Regions from separate parts of the Salinimicrobium tongyeongense genome, predicted to be linked through region 2. Evidence: riboswitches for the same ligand, from Rfam matches in the RefSeq annotation. Region 2 holds a riboswitch; the other holds the start of a gene.
The links. A riboswitch is a leader RNA that binds a small molecule or an ion and turns the genes downstream of it on or off. The one in region 2 is predicted to bind cobalamin.
Positions count from the first base shown of each region.

Region 1 (3,413 bases), 470 kb from region 2:
TAATGGGGAGAGGCCTGCAGCATTTCGGTATAAGCTGTGAACTGGCCGGGGCCCATCCAAAAATCGGCATGTGCGGCCTGGGTGAGTACGTTTTCAAAAGAAAGGGAAAGGCTGCCTGTGCCTTCTGTCTGGTCAAAAAGGTAATTGGCATGGGCATCTTTTATGAAAATGGCCTGCCAGGAATTGCCTGCGGGCAGGTACCACTGGTCCTGGTACATGGCACCGGCAACCACCTCGGGTTTGTTTTCGGCTTTTTTTGCCAGCTCTTTGGCGTTGAGGTATTCCTTTTCTATCCCTTCAAAAAAGGCATTTGCTTGATCCATTTTTCCCAGGAAGGCGCCAAAGAATTTTATCCATTCGGCTTTTCCCAAAGGGGTATTCTCTGTCCAGTCGGCGTTGAACACCACCGGGATTCCGGTTTTTTGGAGCAGGTCGAGGCTTTTGTTGCTGCCATCTACCGAAAAACCAATCACCACATCGGGCTGGAGGTTGAGCAGGCTTTCGGTATTGAGGGCTTCATTCTTGCCTATTTCCCTGATTTTGCCAGCTGCAATGCGTTTGCGGGTTTTTTCGGAAGAAATATAATCCAAACCGGGAAAGCCCACCAGCAGTTCTTCAGAATTTAAAATCTCGAGCGCCGGGATATGCGTCGTGGAAGTGACCACAATTTTTTTAACGGGAATTTGCACCCGCTGGTCAAATTTTACGTCTTGTGGTACCTTGGCCCCTTCTTCTGCCAGCAGGTACCGGTAGGTTCTGTCGGCATTGGGCCAGGGGTTCTCCACGCTAATGATCATATGGTCGTTAAAATCAACGATGTGCAGGCCCGAGGCGTATTTTACTGCTATCTCTTCCCCCTGTTTGGATAAGAGCGGAGCTTTTTCCTGTTTGTCAGATCTACATCCAAAGGAGATGAAAAGGAGTAGGAGGCTGTATATGTAGAGGCTGTTCTTCATTGGCACTTCAAAAGTAAGATTATTTAAAATTATTGAAGTAAAAAGCCCTAAAATGTTTATTTTCGCTTTGAATTTTGGTTCGATTGTTTTCTGAAGAAGTTTCAGAAAGAAAAGACATCGATTAAAAGGGAATCAGGGGAATTTGAAGTTAGAAGTACGAAGTTAGATTTACGAAGTACAGTGATTCGAATTCCGAAGCGATTATTAGTGTGAGTTACTTCTAACTTCATACTTCTAAAATCTACCTTCAAACAAGCCTGAGCTGTTCCCGCAACTGTAAGCTTAGTTCCGATGCGTCGGAATGCCTTTTGTACACTTCATACCACTGTCCTGCCAGCTAATGGGATGGGAAGGTTCACAAAAAGGACGCGAGCCAGGAGACCTGCCATTTTTCATTAATTAAAAACCTTTGGCTTTCGGGAAAAAAGCCTGCGGATGATGAAAAAAAGCATTCTCTACCTACTATTTTTGAGCCTGTTTCACTGGACGCCCTCTTTTGCCCAGCTTGACTCTATCAACTATCTCGAAGAGGTTTTTTTGAGCGATGTTAAACTTCGTGAGTTTTCAACCGGCCAAACCCTTATTAAAATTGATGATTCCGTCACTAAACTCAGCCGTCCTGCCCTAGGCGAGGTCCTGCAGTTCAATTCGCCCATTTATTTTAAGCAGAACGGGTTGGGTATGGTCTCTTCGCCCTCTTTCCGCGGAACCACGGCTTCACAAACTGCAGTTTTGTGGAACGGGATCAATATAAATTCGCAGTTCAACGGGCAGACAGATTTCAATATAATTAATACGGCAGGGGTCGATGAAGTGGCCCTGCGCGGTGGCGGCGGAAGTGTTATTTACGGGACAGGAGCCATTGGCGGAACGGTTCACCTCAACAATAGGCTTAAGTTTAACCAGGGCTTCAAAAATGAGATTTTTTTGCAGTATGGCAGCTATAACAGCCTTGATGCCAGGTACAGTTTAGAGGCCTCGGGCGAAGTGTGGAGTTTGTCTGTAGCGGGAGCAAGGAACAGCTCAGACAATGATTACGATTACCCCGAAAAAGGGGAGAACCTGAATGGGCAGTTCTACAATAACAGCCTTGATGTGGGGCTGGCCTACAAGATCGCCCCTAAAAATTACCTGCGGGCCTTCAGCAGTTTTTCTCATGCAGACAGGCATTTTTCGCTCATTAGACCATCTGAGACACCTACAAAATACCGGGATGTGAACAGCAGGAACCTGCTGGAGTGGGAAACAGGGGTTTCCAAATTTAAATCGACTACCAAGATTGCCTTTTTAGATGAAAGCTACAGGTATTATGAGAATCTGAGTTCTAAGCGCTTTTCTTTTGGAGAGGCTGAAACTTTCATTGCCCGAAATGACCTGGAATATTTTGGTTTTAAAAACCTTCAGCTAGCTTCGGTACTTTCAAATACCCATACAGCTGGCGAGGGTTCGGGTATTGATGACAACAGCCGGAATATTTTTTCCGCAGCATTTCTTCTGAAGCATCAGCCAGCACAAGAATTCTCTTATGAAGCGGGGCTTCGGAAGGAACTGACCAATAATTATGAGAGCCCGCTATTATTTTCAGCAGGAGCAAAGTACAGGTTTTCTTCTTTTTATAGCCTGAAGCTGAATGCCTCCAAAAATTTTAGAATCCCCACCTATAATGACCTTTACTGGAACCCGGGAGGAAATACCAGTTTAAGACCGGAAACTTCGCTGCAGGCCGAAATTGGCAACAGTTTTAGATGGCAGAATTTAGGCCTTGACCTTACCGCTTATTACATAGACATTCAGGATATGATAAGGTGGCTGCCCGAAAGTGGTGGAAACTGGCGGCCTCATAATGAAGATGAGGTGCGGTCTTATGGCCTGGAAGCACTTTTAGGATGGGAGAAAAAAGTGGGCAGCGGATTGTTAAACCTTAAAGGGATCTATGCCTATACAGCATCTGAAAACCAAAAGACCGGTAAGCAGTTAATTTACGTTCCTTACCACAAAGCAACGGCCGCTGCGGGTTATACTTATGGCAGGTGGAATTTTGATTACCAGTTCCTTTTTAATGGGGAGGTTTTCACACGTTCAGACAATGATCCAAAATACAACCTGAAAGCTTATACAATTTCAAATTTGTCCACTTCTTATGCTTTCGGCCGTGAAGGTTCATACAGGTTAGGGGCGCGGGTGAGAAACCTTTTCGATGAAGCATACCAAAACGTAGAAGACCGCTGGATGCCCGGCGTTAATTTCAATATTTATTTAAATCTTAATTTTTAATTTATGAAGCTTAGAAAACTATTCTTGTTCGGACTCCTTGGTGGGTTTTTCCTTAATTCGTGTAGCAGCGATGACGATAATGTGAACCCAGAACCCAAACCCGAAACCGGATCTTATGCCGAAGGTATCTTTGTACTCAATGAAGGTTCCCAAACTGCAGGCACTGTAACATATTTGAGCGAA
Region 1 covers NZ_CP069620.1:2,559,161-2,562,573, forward strand. Annotated here, with positions in the region: gene JRG66_RS11300 (ABC transporter substrate-binding protein) at 1-956, opposite strand, end outside; cobalamin riboswitch at 1,015-1,360, shown strand; gene JRG66_RS11305 (TonB-dependent receptor plug domain-containing protein) at 1,392-3,230, shown strand; gene JRG66_RS11310 (YncE family protein) at 3,234-3,413, shown strand, end outside.
Region 1: linked by a shared signal. The riboswitch ahead of JRG66_RS11305 (TonB-dependent receptor plug domain-containing protein) and the one ahead of JRG66_RS13480 (ribonucleotide-diphosphate reductase subunit beta) in region 2 are both predicted to bind cobalamin.

Region 2 (3,413 bases):
ATGGGATTCCCAATGTTTTTGATCTCGAGGAATTCTTTAATATCGGGGTGGTCAATATCGAGATAGGCCGCAAAGGCGCCCCGGCGCACGCCACCCTGTGAAATGGTGTCCATCGCGGTATCAAAGAGCTTCATGAAACTGGTGGCCCCGCTGCTTTTCCCATTGTCGGTCACGGCGCTGCCACGGCCTCGCAGTTCCCCGAAATACCCCGAAGTTCCGCCGCCAATCTTGGTTTGCATGATCACCTCGCCAAGCTTATGGGTAATGCCTTCAATATTGTCGGGCACGTATACATTAAAACACGAAATAGGCAGCCCGCGCTCGGTTCCCATATTTGCCCAAATGGGGGAGCTAAGGCTCATCCAGCCGCGCTCTATCATTTCGATAAATGCTTCGGCCAGCTCGGGTTTGTACAATCTCCTGGCAGCAGCATTGGCAATACGTTCAATGGCCGATTTCACGGTTTCACCTTTCAGCAGATAGCCGCGGTTAAGAATTTGCTGGCTCTCGTCGTTTAGCCACCAGAGTCTTTCGTTCCTGGTTTCGTCGCCAATCAAAGGCTGGGCTTGTACATTAGTTGTCATGGTAATTTCAGTTTTAATTCGGGAATTCGGGCTTACTTAAAACAGGTCGGCTGCGGTAATACTTTTATCGTGCTTGGTGTAATCTACCGGCCTTCGGGCAAAGAAATCGTCAAGGCTGTTGGCAAAGACCTCTTCCTCAAACCACAGCATGGGTTGATAATCTACTGCGCTCACGTTGTAGATCTTAGACATCCCAATGCTCTTTAAACTGTCATCTACGCGGAATTTCATAAAATCCATCAGGTTCTTTTTGTCGATATTCTCCAGTTTTCCGTTCTCGAAGATCCAGTCGAGGATCTCAGCTTCAACTTCTATGGATTTTTTCACGCTGTTAGTTAATTTCTGAATCATTTCTTCATCAAAATACTCGGGGTATTCTTCCCTAATCTGGTTGATGATATAGATACCGGCATTGGCGTGAATTTGCTCATCAACCGATGTCCACGCAATAATATTGCTGATGTTCTTCATCACACCTTTAAATCGGTTGAACGAAAGCACGATGGCAAACTGGCTGAAGAGGGAGACATTTTCAATAAGGATAGAAAAGAGGATGAGCGAAGACACGTAATCTTTATGGTCTTTTGCCCGGGTGTGTTCCAGGGCTTCAGATAAATACCTGATTCGGCTTTTAATGGCCGGCACTTCAATGACCTTTGCAAATTCGTTGTTGTAGCCCAAAACCTCAAGAAGCCTTGAATACGCCTGCGAATGCCTGAACTCACATTCGGCAAAGGTACTGCCAAGGCCGTTGAATTCGGGTTTTGGAAGGTGCTTGTAAAGGTCGCCCCAAAAAGATTTTACCGCCACTTCAATTTGCGCAATGGCCAGTAAACTCTTTCTCACCACATCTTTTTCACCGTCTGAAAGATAGGAGTGAAAATCCTGAACATCGGCTGTGAAATCTACTTCAGAATGTACCCAAAACGCCTTGTTTATGGCATCGGTAAAATCCAGGACCCCGGGATATTCAAATGGTTTGTAGTTTATTCTCTTTTCAAAAATGCTCATAACCTATTCATTTTGATTAAACAAAAGCCTAAAAAATAACCAATGGAAGAGAAGACAAGGGCCCCGAAATAAGACAGGCCAATCTGTAGAATTCCATGACAATTACTTTTTATGCGAAAGCAAAGTCATCGATCTGAAAAAGGTACTCTGGCTTGTAACCTAATGATTACTGACAGTTGCGCAACAGCTCATGATTTTCACATGATTCCCCTCCTAGAAAATATCCAGATCAACTATTCAATGTAAAATTAGAAAGAAACAGGCAGCAAACTTTTAGAGCCGCGTTTACTTATCAACACAGTTTTTCACAACGTCAGATTTTAAAAATATAGATACAAAGCTTTGCCGGCAGCGGGTTTGCTGTAAATGAAGTTGTTATGCTTCAGCAAGGGGTGCCAAAAATGGCATTTTTAAAACTGATTTCTGCGGAAGGATTCCGGTGGTTTCAGAAATCCCAAAAATTTCAGCAAAAACTGAAGCAGCATTGTAAAAAAAGAAAATTTTGTACGCCCAGGTGCCATTTTTTACATTTTGCGAAGTAATCAAAGCCTGGAAAAGCATCCTGCCCTTCAGCAGTAATATTTTTACTGAAAAAGGCAGGATTTTTTGGCATTTTTTCTATTCAGAAAAGAGTTTGAGCTGGTCTACCAGGCTGGTGAGGCTGTTTTTTGCGTCTCCAAAGAGGAGGAAGCAGTTTTCCAGCTCAAAAAGGCCATTTTGCACCCCTGCATAACCGGTGTCCATGCTCCTTTTCATCACCACCACTTTTTTGCTGAGGTAAGATTTGATAATAGGCATGCCATACACAGGGCTTTCCTCGTCATTTTCGGCCGCAGGGTTTACCACGTCATTGGCACCAATAATGAGCGTGAGGTCGTAAGATTCCATGTCTTCATTAACCTCGTCCATTTCTTTGAGATGGGCGTAGTCGATGTTGGCTTCGGCAAGCAGCACGTTCATGTGGCCCGGCATTCTCCCGGCCACCGGGTGAATCACAAAATCTACCTGAATTTCCCTGGCTTCGAGCAACTGCTGCAACTGCCCGCACAGGTGTTGCGCCTGCGCCACGGCCAGGCCGTAGCCGGGCACAATGGCGATCTTTTTGTAGCAGGTGAGCTCATAGGCCAGTTCGGGGATCGCAATTTCCTGGATATGCTGTTCCCGTACAGCCCCGGTTGCCGCCGCTTTTTTGAAGTTGCCCGAGAGCACTTTCAGAAAAGACCTGTTCATTGCCCTGCACATTAAGAGCGTGAGCAAAGTGCCCGCTGCGCCCACCAAAATTCCGCCTACAATCATCACGTAGCTGTGGTAAACGAGTCCGGCGAAGGCGGTGGCGATTCCGGTAATGGAATTCAGGAAAGAAATGACCACGGGCATATCGGCACCACCAATGGGCGTAACCAGGAGGAACCCGTAAGCCAAAGCCGAGAACGCAAGAATGTAAACGGCCACTTCCAGGCTTATTATTCCCGGGTTGACAAGCACTAAAACGGGCAGGAGCAAAAGGAGCACTAAAGTGGCCCATTTAAGGACAACCAAGCTGCTGCTGTTCACTTTCAGGTTTTTCCCCGATAATTTAAAATAGGCGGTGATACTTCCGGTCACTGCGGTGCCACCGGTACAAATTCCGGCAAAGAGGCAGAGCTGCACGAGGGCCGGGGCAGGATTTTGTGAGGCTTCCACAATTCCTATTAATAAGGCGCAGGCCCCACCGGTAGCGTTGAACAGGGAAACCATCTGGGGCATTTGGGTCATTTCTACTCTGCCTGCCACTTTTTTGCCCACAATGCTGCCGGCAAAGACCGCGAAAGAGAGCAC
Region 2 covers NZ_CP069620.1:3,032,024-3,035,436, forward strand. Annotated here, with positions in the region: gene JRG66_RS13475 (ribonucleoside-diphosphate reductase subunit alpha) at 1-584, opposite strand, end outside; gene JRG66_RS13480 (ribonucleotide-diphosphate reductase subunit beta) at 621-1,595, opposite strand; adenosylcobalamin-variant (AdoCbl-variant) riboswitch at 1,728-1,824, opposite strand; gene JRG66_RS13485 (NAD(P)(+) transhydrogenase (Re/Si-specific) subunit beta) at 2,214-3,413, opposite strand, start outside.